2 regions of the Spirosoma sp. KUDC1026 genome follow, and region 2 is predicted to be linked to the other one. Evidence: riboswitches for the same ligand, from Rfam matches in the RefSeq annotation. Region 2 holds a riboswitch; the other holds the start of a gene.
The links. A riboswitch is a leader RNA that binds a small molecule or an ion and turns the genes downstream of it on or off. The one in region 2 is predicted to bind cobalamin.
Positions count from the first base shown of each region.

Region 1: another riboswitch for cobalamin. It lies ahead of HU175_RS10165 (TonB-dependent receptor plug domain-containing protein); the one in region 2 lies ahead of HU175_RS23295 (ABC transporter substrate-binding protein).

Region 1 covers NZ_CP056032.1:2,414,023-2,421,651, reverse strand. Annotated here, with positions in the region: gene HU175_RS10170 (M14 metallopeptidase family protein) at 1-1,778, shown strand, start outside; cobalamin riboswitch at 1,884-2,121, shown strand; gene HU175_RS10165 (TonB-dependent receptor plug domain-containing protein) at 2,179-4,155, shown strand; gene HU175_RS10160 (GreA/GreB family elongation factor) at 4,253-4,774, opposite strand; gene HU175_RS10155 (FkbM family methyltransferase) at 4,919-5,662, opposite strand; gene HU175_RS10150 (SDR family NAD(P)-dependent oxidoreductase) at 5,784-6,827, opposite strand; gene HU175_RS10145 (PPC domain-containing protein) at 7,043-7,423, opposite strand; gene HU175_RS10140 (hypothetical protein) at 7,445-7,629, opposite strand, start outside.
Region 2 covers NZ_CP056032.1:5,525,649-5,533,277, reverse strand. Annotated here, with positions in the region: gene HU175_RS23320 (hypothetical protein) at 1-219, opposite strand, end outside; gene HU175_RS23315 (pyridoxal phosphate-dependent aminotransferase) at 395-1,408, shown strand; gene cbiB (adenosylcobinamide-phosphate synthase CbiB) at 1,396-2,343, shown strand; gene HU175_RS23305 (RNase adapter RapZ) at 2,336-2,893, shown strand; gene HU175_RS23300 (cob(I)yrinic acid a,c-diamide adenosyltransferase) at 2,894-3,463, opposite strand; gene HU175_RS23295 (ABC transporter substrate-binding protein) at 3,512-4,738, opposite strand; cobalamin riboswitch at 4,767-4,986, opposite strand; gene HU175_RS23290 (acyltransferase family protein) at 5,011-6,195, opposite strand; gene HU175_RS23285 (MFS transporter) at 6,227-7,465, opposite strand; gene HU175_RS23280 (sodium:solute symporter family transporter) at 7,570-7,629, opposite strand, start outside.

The DNA.
Region 1 (7,629 bases), 2.7 Mb from region 2:
TCAAACAGTCGATCGATTATTCGCTGTCGCTGAACTATGCTGTATTGGGTTACGCGGCTCGTTACAGCGACGAACTGCTGTTTAACATCTACCGCATGGGCAAAAACTCCATCGAGCGGGGTAGTCAGGATTACTGGGGTCTGTCGCCAAAACGGATCGACATGATCACGGAAGAGTACCGCGCCGACCAGAAGAAAGCGAACCCGAATGCTACGCCACGGGGTGTGAACACGGATATTTACGGCTTTATTGCTCCGGGCGGAGGTGTACCTACGAAGTACTACGATTCGGTGATGAAGGCTCCCCCACTGCGCGATCCGCGTGGGTTCATCATCCCGGCCAATCAGGCAGATTTCGCTTCAGCGGTTAAATTCATCAATGCCCTGATCAAAACGGGTATTCAGATTCAGCAGGCTACCGGCGATTTCACCGTTGCGGGCAAGAAGTACCCCGCTGGCTCATACGTTGTGAAGACGGCTCAGGCGTTCCGGCCTCACCTGCTGGATATGTTCGAACCACAGGATCACCCGAACGATTTCCAGTACCCTGGTGGCCCTCCGGTTCGTCCGTATGATGCTGCTGGCTGGACCCTGGCCTACCTGATGAACGTTCAGTTTGACCGGATTCTGGACGACTTCAAAGGCCCGTTCAAAACCATTCCGTACGGTCAGCTACAGTCGCCGGAAGGCCACATGGCGACCACCTCGGGCGCGGGTTACCTCCTGAACGCACAAGCCAATAACTCGTTTATCGCCGTCAACGATCTGCTGGCTGGTGGTGTTGACGTGTACCGCATGGCGGCCGGTGTTAGCGGCAAATCGGGCGTTGCCCCCGGCACGTTCTTCGTACCTGCTTCGGAAAAGGCGAAAACGCTGCTGGACAAATCGGCGAAGAGTCTAGGTATCGACGTAACAAGCATCGCCAAACGTCCAACGGGTACGATGGCGAAAGTAAGTCCCATGCGCATCGCGCTCTGGGATACCTATGGTGGTTCGATGCCATCGGGCTGGGTTCGCTGGATTATGGAACAGTATCACTTCCCGATGAAAGTAATCTACAGTCAGGAAGTTGATGCCGGTAACCTGCGTAAGAAGTACGACGCGATTGTGTTCGTAACCCGGGCCATCCCACAATACACGGGTGAAGACAACGATCCTTACCGAAATTTTGCACCGCGTATTCCGAAAAACGACGAACTACCAGCCGAGTACCGCACGCACACGGGCCGGATCACCCACGAAAAGTCGGTTCCGGAACTGAAGAAATTCCTGGAAGCAGGTGGCGACATCATCACCATTGGCAGCAGCACCAACCTGGCCTATCACCTGGGTCTACCCGTCAAGAACGCTTTGACCGAAGTAACCAGCTCGGGTCAGGAGCGCCCACTGCCCGGCGAGAAATACTATATTCCCGGCAGTGTTCTGCGCGTGAATGTCGATTCGACGCAGCAGGCCACCTGGGGTCTGCCCACCAAAACGGACGTTTACTTCGACGCCAGCCCAGTATTTAACATCGCTCCCGATGCTATCGCGACGGGCAAAGTGAAACCACTGGCGTGGTTCGACAGCGGCAAACCACTACGTAGCGGCTGGGCCTGGGGTCAGGCGTATCTGAAAGATGGCGTCGCGGCTTTCATGGCACCAATTGGTGCGGGCAAACTGTATGCGTTCGGTCCGGAAATCACCTTCCGGGCGCAGGCGCAGGGCACGTTCAAGTTCCTCTTCAACCAGCTTTACGAAACAGACGGCAACTCGGTGGCTGACCTGAACGGCAAGTAAGCAACTGCGATTTTTAGTGTTCTGGCGAAGCGCCCGGTGGATTTTCTACCGGGCGCTTTTGCTTGTTTGCGCCCTCAATCAAGCGAAGTAACCAATACGTTCGTACCTTCGCGCCGGATTCGCGGTGCCCGTCGTCGACCCCAGCGTGGACGGCAATGGCTTAATAGGGAACTCCGGTGGTCTTTGCCGACCAAAACCGGGACTGTCCCCGCAACTGTACTGCTTTGTTTTTCAAGACAGCCGATTCTTTGCTACGTTGGTCACTATTGCCCGTTTCTGGGCAACGGGAAGGCCCGAATCGGTGAGCTAAGTCAGGAGACCTGCCGCTGGTCGTGAGTTGTTTATCGGTACGGAGGATAGCGATAGACAGCGACGGGTATTCACTTTTTCTATGTTCGACATGCGCATTACTACGCGCCTGCTGGCAACCGCCCTGTTGGGACCGGCTGCTCTGGGTATTACTGTACCCGCCCTGGCTCAGGAAGCCAAAACACTCGATGAGGTCGTGGTCACGGCCAACAAATTCCCTCAAAAACAATCGCAGACCGGCAAGGTCGTTACGGTCCTCCCCGATTCGGTGCTGCAACGTTACGCTACGCAGACGGTCAGTCAGCTGCTCACGCGCCAGGCGGGCCTGATGATCGTAGGCGCTCAGGGTCCGCTGGGTTCCAACCAGGACGTGTACCTGCGTGGGGCCTCGGTGGGCAATACGCTGGTGCTGCTGGATGGCGTACCGGTTTATGACCCATCGGGAACCGTTAACGCCTTCGATCTCAACCTGATTACGGTGGGCGAGTGCGAACGGATCGAAATTCTGAAAGGAGCCCAATCAACGGCTTACGGTTCTGATGCCGTTGCCGGAGTAATTTCTATCTCGACGCGTACCGGTTTGGGTAAACGGCCGCTGCGTGTGTCAGCGACGGCCCAGTATGGCACGTACAATACGTTCCGGGGCGGCATTGGTTTGGGTGGGGCTACCGAAAAAGTATCGTATACTCTGCGGTACACGCGCCTGTCATCAACGGGGTTCTCGGCAGCGACGGATCGTGAAAACACGGGCACGTTCGACAAGGACGGCTACCGGCAGAACGCCCTGCTCGGTAACGTAGCCATTGCACTCAATCCGCGGCTGACGCTGAAGCTGCGCGGCCTCACCACGGCCTACCAGACAGACCTCGACGCAGGTGCTTTCGGTGACGAAAAAGATTATACATCCAACAACCGCTTCAGTTTTGGCTCGGCGGGGCTGGAATGGACTCACGAGCGCGGCAAACTGGTTGCGAATTACGGCGTCAGTGGCAGCCGACGCGTCTACAAAGACGACTCGACATCAGTTGAACCGGCCGCTTTTGACAAGTATAGTTACAGTGAATACAGCGGACTGACGCAGTTTGCGGAGGTATACCACACACTGACGGTCCGCAAAAATATCGAGCTGCTCACCGGTGCCGACTACCGCTTCGCCAATACCGACCAGACGTACCGGTCTGTTAGTGAATACGGTCTGTACGAGTCACCACCGCTGGGAGCAGATACGGCCCGTACGGGTCAGTTGAGCCTCTACGCATCGGGTGTCTGGCGGACGCAGAAAGGGCTGTCCGTCGAACTGGGCGGACGTTATAACCACCACTCGGTGTACGGAAATGCATTTACGTACTCGTTCAACCCATCGTACCTGATTCAGGATCAGGTTAAAGTATTTGCTAACCTGTCGTCTGGTTTCCGGGCTCCGTCGCTGTACCAGATTTTCTCGCCGTATGGTAACCGGGCGTTGAAACCAGAACGGAGTCAGTCGATTGAAGCGGGTATTCAGGTCTTCACCAAGGCGAAAAATGCCTGGGTCCGGGCGTTGTATTTCAACCGGCAGGTGCGCGATGTTATCTTCTTCCAGTCCCTGGCAGTGCCGCCCTATACGAGTCAGTACATCAACTTCGACCGGCAGCACGACCACGGGTGGGAGTTTGAAGGGCAGGCGCAACTGGGCAAACTAGCTCTGACCGGCAACCTTACCCTGCTCGACGGTCGGGTGACGACCCAGGCAGCAGGCCGCGACACGACCTACAACAACCTGTTCCGCCGGCCGAAGGTACTGGTCAACTTCACGGCGGGGTATCAGATCACTCCCTCTCTGTTCGCCAGTGCATCACTACGTTCGGTGGGTAGCCGCATCGACCGGTTCTACAACTCGGCCACGTTTGCCACGGAGAACGTAACGCTGGCTCCGTATAGTACGGTTGACCTCTACGCCGAATATCGCCTGAATCAAATCCGCCTGTACGCTGATGTTCAGAACCTGTTCGACAAACAATACGTCGACAGCTACGGCTACAACACCCGCCGACGCACAGCGAATATCGGTGTGCGGGTGAGTTTGTAAGGGAATGTGAACAAAAATAGTTGAGGGGTGTACTAACCGCGACGTATGGCAGTTCGTACACCCCTCAACTATCTTCTTGGCCTGCACAATAAGCAGCTTAGGCTATATCGTACCTGATAGCCACGATCTCCATTTTCTGCTGGCCCTGGGCAGGTGGCCAGGCAATTACCTCTCCTACCCGTTTCCCCTGCAAGGCGCGAGCCAGAGGAGCCGTGAAAGCGATCAAATCCTTGGCGGCATTTGCTTCGTCGACACCAACGATAGTTAAGTGCCGTTCCGTACTGGCTAGCTTTCCCGACAGTATCTTTAAACTAATTGTAGCACCAAAGCGGACGCTATCCTGTTCATGCGTGTTGACCACTTTACTGCTAGAAATACGCTGATTCAGGTTCGCAATACGCCCATTGAGCAGGGCTAGCTGCCGGCTACGCTCATTTAGGTCATCGACTTGGGCGGCCTGTAAATGAGCACGTTCAGTTTCTAAATCAGTGAGTTCAGCACGCAGCAGATCGAGACCGCGGGGCGTTACGTAATTGGGTGTACCCGGTGGTAAAGGCGCGCGAGCCGGTATTACAACGGGGGCATCAGCCGTTTCGTTTTTCAAAAAAGCACTGCTCATAATCTCCTCAGGAGAGAACAATTTGGCGTTACCCCTGATTGAAAAAAACAGACCTATAAGCCGAATTGTTTCTAACTCAGCCAGCTGCAGTCAAACCGTGTCTAGTTTACCGAACACACACAAAAAGATGTACTAAAACTCCTGCTAGCGATTCGGGTAATGAATAAACAGTGCAGTTGTCCAGGAGATTTCTTTGCCGTTGATGCGTTCGGTTTCGTAGTAATCCACCAGCCGCATCTGGTAGCTACGTAACAACTGAAGAATAACCAGTGGGTCGGACTGGCCTTCGTATAGTGTTGCGAAATTCAGCTCCAGCAGGACGGCACCGATTTTCCCCTGTTTGAATAGCTCGGCGGCTCCGTGTAAGACGGGCAGTTCAAATCCCTGCGTATCAATTTTGAGCAGGTCGATACGATCGATGGCCTGCACCGAACAGAAATTATCCAGCGTGTCGACGGGCACAGACTCCACCGACATCAGCTCTTCTTCGGCGAAAAAATTTTCGTTTTTGTCGGGGTTCATGGGCAGAAACGAACTCAACTCCGACACTTTGTAGTTTCGGAATTCAGCCGTGCCCACCTGCTCCCCCAATGCAAGCTGATGACACTGTACACGCGGCCCAAACGACTTGCTCAATAGCTCAGCATAGGTCGTTGATGCGGGTTCGAACGAATGAATGCTCGGCTCGTTCAGGCAGTCCTGCAGAAGCTCGATCGTTTGCCCCCGGTTAGCACCAATATCGAAACAGAGCGGATTAGCTTCAGGTAATAAAATCCGAAGATCGTCCTCCAGTTTGTGCCCGTTCACGATGTTCGGGTAATTTGGGGCCAGGTACACCCCCAGGGGGGTAAAGACAGATCGTACCGCTTTGACAAGGCGCTTTTTCATTTCAGTCAGGTTTGGCGAACAGACAGTGGCGAAAGCCAGCATTTTTTTGAATACGAAAACGCGAAAGGTCACAGATTTACATGACCCGTCTGTTCGTTTCTCCTGAATAAACAACCAAACGTTAGTCTCCTAATTCATTATTGCGCACCGCGGCCTGATCGGTTAGCGTTGCCAAGGCTGAATCGGACAAGGCCGTTTCGCTATCTTTTCCCGCAACGCGCTGCCCTCCCGAACCATCCGTTTCCTTGTCGGGAAGGAGAAATTCGTTTGTTACGGCACTCAGCTCAGCTACCAGATTCGGGCTCAGTCCCTGCACGGCGGCACTCACCTTCGTGGGCCACGACACCAGTCGTTCGGCTTCCCCGTAGCGGCAGGCATCAATGATCTCACCGGCGCAAGCTTCGGCGCTGCTGGTCACCAGCGGCAGCGAATCAGCAATTTTGAACCAGGCGTATTCGTCCTCATTTTTACCTTTGAAAATAGCGTTACGGGGGCTGCCGGTGCGGGTGAGGCCGGGGCACACGGTCGTTACGTAGATGTTGTCTTTGAGCAACTCGGCCCGTAACCCTTCCGAGTAGCCTACCAGTGCAAACTTGCTCGCTGAATACGGAAGCAAATGGGGCACGGAGATCTTCCCGCCAATGGACGTTACGTTGACGATCCGTCCCGATTTTCGGGCCAGCATCTGCGGCAGCACGGCATTAATGAGGTGATAGGGCGCCCAGAAATTGGTATCCATTGCATCCCGGAAATCATCCTCCGTGCTATGCTCGTAGGGCGTTACCAGAATAATCCCCGCATTGTTGATCAGTACGTCGATGGGCCCAATTTCCTGCCGGGCGGCCTCGGCAAAACGTTCTACTTCGGCTTTGTCGGTAATGTCGCAGGCGTAGGTAAATACCATTCCGCCATAGGTCAGCAGATCGGCTTTTGCGCGGGCTAACTCGTCGGCATCACGAGCGCACAAAGCCAGCCTGGCCCCTTCCTTTGCCAGCTGCCGGGATATCGCCAGTCCCAGCCCCCGCGATCCGCCGGTTACAATAACCGCTTTATCCCGAAAATCTATCTTACGTCGCTGTGCCAGCAGAGCTTTTGTCAGGGCCCATGCTCCAAGTCCGGCCAGTCCCCACAGCAGCGTTTTTGTCTGATTTGAAGTCGTATTCATATCGATTTTAGGTCAATTCATGGGTATAACGCCATTGAAGTAGGAAGGTTAGAATTGGATAGGCGATGAAAGACTGTAGATGGATAGCTAAAAGACCATAGACATGAGCCGTAAGAGAAAAGACAGTAGCAGGTCTTCCGTCCATACTCTTTTCTCTTACGTCTGTAGTCTTTTCTCTCTTGTCTATAGTCTTTTCTCCAACGTCCTACGCTGTTTCATCGAATAATAATCTCCAGTAGATATGGTCCGGCCTTGACATTCGACGCCATCTGGTTCCGGGCGACGCGGATGGTGTACGTACCGGTTTCGGTTAGTTTCTCGTCGAAGTTAATAGGCCCTTTGTCGCCACTATATTTCCCCGATGGCGAATACACGACTGCAATAGGCACCATGTGGTAGATGGGTTCGGTGGAGAGCCCGGCAGTATGCACCACCATCTGCTGCCCCGCCTTGGCATCGACCAGGTAGTAAGCTCCCTCCTGTTTTTCGGTCAGCTGACTTTTAATCTGCGCGGTGATAGCACCCCGCTCGAAGTGAACGCGGATTGGTTTGGTAGCTGGTTTTGGCGTTTGCCCCAACAGGCTAGTAACCAGCATTAGCATAGATAGCAGCATCGCTTACAGGCCGAATTGGTCGAACGCAATAGGTGCCGTGTCGTCTTCCGGTACAATCAGAATCAGATGAATCCCCGTTTTATCACTAGCCAGCGTAGCACCTTCGCCCGTTTCCAGATACTCGACCACTTGTCGGGCGTCATCGAACAGGAAGTCGGTCTGCGCTGCCTGCGGGGGCACCCAGGCTG
Region 2 (7,629 bases):
TAGTCGCTTGGTGCGGTTATCGAACATCATTTTCGCTTCGAGTTGCTCTAGGCTCACATTCTTCTGCTCCATAGCCTGTTGGGCTTCGTTTTCAAGCCGCTGCCTAAAATGCTGCATAAGCGTCTGACGCATCGCCAACACTTCCGTTTCGCTCATGTCAAAGCTAAATAGCTCCAATAGAGCTTGTTGAGCTTTTGTTAGTCGTTGGGCTGCAATCATAGTAGAACGGGGTGAACTTACACAAATTTATTACGAATGACCTGTAGGTTGTTAACAGCCTATCTAAATAAACGGCGTAAATCATTAAAAAATTAAGTGCCGCTACGTGCCCCTGCTTGAATGTAGTATTTTCATGACCTATTACGTAATTGCTTCGCTTGTCGAAGCCTGATTTATGCTCCACGGACATGGCGACGATCGCTACCGCTACGCAACTGATGTTCGCGCCGACTTTAGCACGAACGTCTGGTACGGAGGTGAACCAACTGGGTTGAAGGAATACCTTTTCAGCCAGTGGGATAGCATCAACCGCTACCCGGAAGTACTGGCCGAAAGCCTGGCCCGGCAGATCGCTTATCACCATCAGGTTGACACCGATCAGGTACTAGTCAATAGTGGCACTACCGAAAGTATCTACCTGATTGCGCAGGCCTATGCCCGCCGAACAACAACCATTGTGATACCCACCTTCGCTGAATACGAAGATGCCTGCCGGATGCATGGGCACTCGCTGCATTTTATGAATTGGGATCAGCTAGCCCAGTTACCCCAAATGACGAGCGATCTGGTATTTATCTGCAATCCAAACAACCCGACCGGTGCCGTTTTTGGACAGTTGGCGGATTGGATCGCCCAAAATCCACAGACGCTGTTTGTTGTTGATGAAGCTTTCATTGAGTTTACCGATCAGCTTGACACTGCTATTTCGTTGTTGAATCAATTCAGTAACGTAGTCATCATGCGGTCGCTGACGAAAGCTTACGCTATTCCCGGCTTACGACTGGGCTACGTCGTTGGCTCGTCGTTACTAATTGATCGATTGAAGGCCGTCAAACAACCCTGGACGGTAAACGCGATGGCCCTGGCCGCCGGACGGCATATTTTTGACAATTTCGATTCTGTTCAACTGCCGCTGAGTCAGTTGCTGGCGGATAAACAACTATTCATAAATGCGTTGTTACGTAACTCGGCAATACAAGTTTACGATAGTGGTACCCATTTCTTTCTTGCCCGAACCCAGAAAGGTACAGCTGCTCAGTTGAAGACGTATCTGATCGAAAACCACGGTCTATTGATTCGGGACGCGAGCAATTTTCGGGGTTTGGAAGCGGGTCATTTTCGGGTTTGTACGTTATCACCCGAAAAGAACGCTTTACTCCTTGACGCGCTGACAGCATGGAACAATTAGGGCTCTTTGCATTACCGCTACTGCTGGGCTATGTGCTGGACCTGATAGTTGGTGATCCTGACAACTGGCCGCACCCCATTCGAATCTTTGGCAACCTAATTGCCAAGGGGGAGCGGCTTCTTAACAAAGGAAAACTCCGATTCTGGAAAGGAGCCGCCCTGGCCCTTAGCTTGTGCATACTGGCTTGCTTATTTTTTCTTGGCCTGAACCAACTCACGTTGTCCATCCATCCGGCGCTGTTTGTGCTCACCAATGCCCTTTGGGTGTGGTACGGCCTCGCCAATCACAACTTGATCCGTGAGGGGAAAGCCGTTTTTCGGGTGTTGGAACAGGAAGGTGTAGAGGCTGGCCGTCGACAACTGTCGCGGATTGTGGGTCGTGATACATCACAGCTAAGTCCACAGCAGATTCGGATTGCGGTGCTGGAAACGATGTCCGAAAACCTCAGCGACGGTGTTATTGCACCACTGTTCTTCTACGGGCTGGCGGGCGTTCCGGGAATGATGACCTACAAAATGATCAATACGCTGGATTCAATGATTGGCTACCGGAGTGAGCGGTACGAACAGTTTGGTAAATTTGCCGCCCGTCTGGACGATGTAGCTAATGTCATCCCTGCCCGGTTGACGGCGCTACTCATGGTGTTGGTTACGGGTAGTAAGCGCGGATTAAAGTTTGCGTTGCGGTACGGTAATCGGCATAAAAGCCCCAACGCGGGTTATCCCGAAGCTGCCCTCGCTGGGATTCTCAATTGCCGCTTTGGTGGGCCGAACATGTACCATGGTGTACTAGTCGAAAAACCGTATATCGGTGAACTGGATCGCCCTATTGCACCAAACGAAATTGACCAGGTAAGTCAAATCAACCACCGAACCTGCCTGCTCGTGGTGACTGGTCTGGTGGGTCTTCATTACCTGTTACGTATCTATGGCTAGATTTATTATCTCCGGCGGACCCGGCGCTGGCAAAAGTACCCTGCTCAATGCCTTACGCACCGCCGGTTTTTTATGCGTTGACGAAGTATCCAGACAACTGATTCAGGAGCAGGTCATGCTTAGCAGTAGCTGTCTGCCGTGGATCGATCTGGACTGTTTTGCCAAGTTGGCGCTCCAGCGAATGATCGACCAGTATGAAAAGGCTTCTACCGATGATGATACGTCCATTACGTTCTTCGATCGGGGTATTCCCGACATAATCGCTTACCTGCGAGTGGGCGGCTTACCGGTCGAAGAAGCCTGGTATCGGGCTGCCGGGCAGTTTCCTTATGATCCACTGGTGTTTATGGCTCCCCCCTGGGAAACCATTTATGTGAACGACAGCGAGCGCTGGCAAACGTTTGAAGAAGCCTCAGCGCTGCACCAGGCGCTGGTTGAAACGTATCAGGCACTTGGGTACAAAATTCAAGAGTTGCCCCAAACCAGCGTAGCCGACCGCGTTACGTTTGTTCGTAACGCGGTCGGCCTTTTACCACGGTTTGCTTCCTGATTACTTAAAGCGTTTGTAAAGAAAGAGTTGCCATTTCTCTTCGGCCACACCAGCTTTGTCCATTTCGGCACGGGCCAGCGTGAAAAACAGATCCGACAACCGGTTGATATAGGCCGGAATGGCATCGTGTACGTCGTCTGTCTTTATGAGTGATACCAACCGGCGTTCGCCCCGGCGAATCTGCGTGCGCGCTACGTGGCAGAGGGCTGAAATCTCGTTGCCACCCGGTAAGAGAAAATAATCTGATGGCGACGACATGCCCGCTTCCAGTTCATCGATCCACTGTTCGCAGAAATCCGAGCCACCTTCCGGCATGGGGTTGGTATTGACTTTCTTGGCGGTGGACGGCCGGGCCAGATGGGACATCATGTCCATTAAATCCTTCTGAATCTTGTGCAGGTTCGGTTGCCACGGGTGGTCATTGCCAAGCTTGACCCGTAGCAGACCGATGGTGGAATTAGCTTCGTCCAGTGTGCCGATGCAGTCAACCCGGACATCGTCTTTGTCGACCCGGCTGCCGCCGAAAAGTCCGGTCGTTCCTCTGTCGCCTTTTTTTGTGTAGATCTTCATGACTTATTGTCTGTTACGTAATAATGGACTCAGTTCCGGCAGCGCCTGTTAGTTCAACTGTTTGTAATAAACCAGCTGGTGTTTGGGAAGTAATTTGGGGTGCATAATTTTGATCAAGTCGGCCAGTACCACGTGCGGGTTTACAGCGCCCGATTCCCAGTAGTCGTTGGCGCCCCGGTTGTTCATGCGCTTGCCGTAGCTGTACATCTGACCCGATTTAAAGGGGGCGAAATCGGCATACCGACTGTCTTTGGCCAATACGTCTTTTTTTGAGCTCACGCCGTTCAGACCGATGTTGAGCCAGTAATCAGCGTTGAGGGCAATGGGATAAACCGCTTCAAAATTCAGGGGTAGACTACCCGTTGTTCGTCGGTTCGACCAGGGGTAGCTACCGCCCGCGTCCAGGAAGAAGCGGGTAATGTAGCTATCGCCGTCGGGTACGAACCAGGCGTCTTTCGCGTTCATCCCGCTGATGATGCTGGGTTTACTGGCAACGTTTCGTGCCAGGGCCGCCAATCGGTTGTACTCCCGTTCGACCTGCGCAAATTTTTGGTTAACCAGCGCTTCTTTGTTGAGCAGGGCCGCCATCAGCTTTACCCATTCGGCCCGCCCCAGAGGGGTCGTTTCTACCCATTCCGAATTGATTAGCACGGGGACTCCAGCATTACGTAATGTCTGATACCGGTTCATTTGTGCGGTTGGGCTGCCTGTTGCCATCAGCAGGTCAGGTTGCAGGCTAACCAGTTGTTCCTCGTTCAGCGTCTGGTCGTGGCCAACTTCCTGCACTTTCCCCGCGTCGATACGCTGGATGACTTTAGGCGACGATACGTATTTCAGATTACCAAGTCCAACAATCTGCTCTTCGGCCTCCAGAAAACCGGCTAGGCCAACGTGCATAGAGGACATGAGCACCATACGTCGAAGCGGAATCCGGATAATCTGGCTGGGTGCATACCCTTTGGGCGCGGGTGTGCCCCGTTGCACCAGTACGTAACGCACTGTATCGGTCTTTTTTTCGAATGGGCTAATAATGGAAACCAGTTTATAGTTTCCAAAATATTGGATGGTGAATCCACGGGCGTAACGAACAGTGATCCGGTCTGGCGTGACCCGGTTGGATGCTGATCTTTTGGATGGTGCAATTGATTGATTCCGAACGGCCGATGGCTGGGCAAGCGTAGAGAATCTGGTCAGACTAACCAGAACGAGACAATACAGAAAAAGGCGGGCTAAATGCGTACGCTGCCCGCTACTGGAGAGATTTTTAGAAAACATACATCGATGAGCCTTTCTGCCGAAAGCTATTGATCAACGCGACAAAGGCAGGTCTTCTGACTTCCCCAGCGCCCCCGCCTTCCCATTCGATGCCGAACAGTGGCTAAGTAATGGAGCGCCTTGATTGTGGGGTTACAGCAGCGGAGACTGTTCCGGATTTTCACCGAGTCGGCAGGCCGACGGATTCCCTATTAAAACAAGTTCGTTTCAGTCAGAAACGAACTGTTACCTCTGTGCTTTATACGGCAAAAGTACAATAAATAAGCAGACGCCTATACCCGCTCCGGGTTAGCAACTTTGACGGGTTTATCACCGGGGGCAAAACGGTCCTTTAGTTTCAGGAACTGCTTCTCGAAATACTCGTAGGACAGCCAGGCTACCAGCGTCGTGAGGGCATAACTGGATACGTAAAGCATCACCGAAAAGCCTGTGCTGTAGGGTATGAACTGCCGGATAACATACAAGCAAAGGACGATAACAACGGGGTGGTACATATAAACGCCGTACGAAATCTTGCCCATGAATGTGCAGAACCGGTTTTCGAGGTTGATGATCGAATTCGGATTACGCGCCAGGTTCATCAGCAGAAAGACGAAAAACAGGGCGTACCCTTCGTAATTCAAACCCGGAATCCGGTAGCCTGTTGCCAGCAGATAGACCAGTATAGCGTACACAACCACCTGCACCCACTTCTTATATAGAAAGGTTAGAACAGGATGCTCAATGAAGATCAGGTAAGCACCGATGCCGCCAATCGCCATTGCGCCGATGCGAAAATGCGCCAGAAAATCGGAAAGAAGCAGTTGGGTAGTTCCGGCGGTGGGCTGTATTGAGCCAGGACCGAAACGTATCCAGAAAAAAGCTCCTGCCAGGATGAGGGCAATACTGCCCAGTATCAATAGCGTTCGGCGTGGACGTACGCTGCCGATCAGCCACGGCCAGATCAGGTAAAACTGCTCCTCGACACCAATCGACCAGGTGTGGGAGCTGAACGGCATTTCGTGGTACAACGTAATGGCAATGTTGGGCATTACCAACAGGAAAAATCCCAGCTTGGGCCAGAAGTAATCGTAAGTGTGCTCCGACCAGCCCGGTACGTATAGCGCCGGAATATGAGGAAAGACAAAGAAGCTCAGCCCGATAATCAGGAAATAGAGTGGCCAGATGCGCAGAATCCGGCGGACGTAGAAATTACCCGTGGCAATCCGGCCTGCGTATTGCTTTTCGGCCAGGAGCAGGTACGTAATAAGAAAGCCACTCAGCACGAAAAATAACGCTACCCCCAGCCGACCAGCCTGGTAAATCTGCGGATACTCGTTGGTGCGGTCAAAGGCGTCCGTAAAGCCAAAGATTGATTTGAACTGCTCGATGTGGTGAAATACCACTGCCGATGCGGCAATAAAGCGAATGCCGTTGAAACTAGGGAAGTACACCTGTGCCGGGGAGGCTGGACGCATGGTGTTGGGCAATTGGTTGAAAAAAATAGACCTAAAGTTCTACATAATCCAAGTCTTTGCCAAATGTCTCGTCGAGTTGGGTGAGCGACCAGAAGCCTACCGCGAAGCAAACTGCCGATACAACAGCCCCAGCGCCAAGTACGCCAATAAGCGGTTTCATAGCCTGAAAAGCAGGAATGGAGATCAGCGTTGTGGCCCGTACGTTGTTGGCTACCGACGTGGTAGCTGTTGAACGCAGGTTCGTGCCGAAACTCTCGGCGGTGATGGTCAGGAACATAGCGATGTAACCGATCCCAAAACCCATACCCATGCAGATGGCATAAAAAGCATCTGTCGTTTTGAGAATACCTGAGAGATAAACACCCACAAAAACCAAGGTCAGCCCCATCATCAAGCCGATTGCCTGTCGACGTGAGCGGAGGTACTGGCTGAAAATACCGCTCAGCAAATCGCCAACGACGATACCAATGTAGGTAAACATGACGCAACGACCCGGCGGCACGGCGGCTTCCAGCCCCATCGCCTGGGCAAACTCGTTGCCGAACGTTGCCAGCAGGCCAATGACCAGATAGGTTGGTAACGAAATTCCCATGCAATAAACGTAACGCATCAGCCGCTCACGCGGACTAAACAACGACCAGAAGTTGCCCCGGCTCGTAGCGGTTTGCTGTACGCGGGTAAACATGCCCGACTCAAAAATGCTCACCCGTAGCAACAATAGGCCCAGCCCCAGGCTACCACCGATGAAATACGTCGTACGCCAGGTATACAGCGTAACGGTGAAGTAGGCCACTACCGCTCCAAACAGGCCAACGCTGGCCACCAGCGAGGAGCCATAGGCGCGCAGTTCCTTGGGCAAAATCTCATTAACCAGCGTAATACCGGCACCCAGTTCACCCGCCAGACCAAAACCGGCTACGAAGCGTAACACCGAATACAAGGTGGGGTCGTGGACAAATCCGCAGGCAATATTTGCCAGCGAGTACGTCAGAATCGAGCCGAATAATACCGACAACCGCCCCCGCTTGTCGCCTAGAATACCCCACAGAATCCCCCCCAGCAACAGACCGGCCTGCTGGAAATTCAGAATCCGCCCCCCAATCAGCGAAACGTCTGTATTCGATAAGCCTAGTTCCTGTAAGCTCGGTACGCGGACAATGTTGAACAGCAGTAAGTCATAGACATCGACAAAATAGCCCAGGGCAGCCACAATAACGGGCAGTGAAAACAAGGGACGGAGCGAAACGGAAGGCGGGGCGGGTTGGGTCATGCTGAACTGCGAAAATGAAAGAATAAAGAACCGAAAAGAGCCTCAAAAATACGTGCCTTTACCAGCATGTATTTTTGAGGCTCCCAACGAAAACCAGCGACTAACTACCAGAACCGGACGTAGAGCGCCGAGATGATGAGCATCACAACCGTAATGAGCGCGAC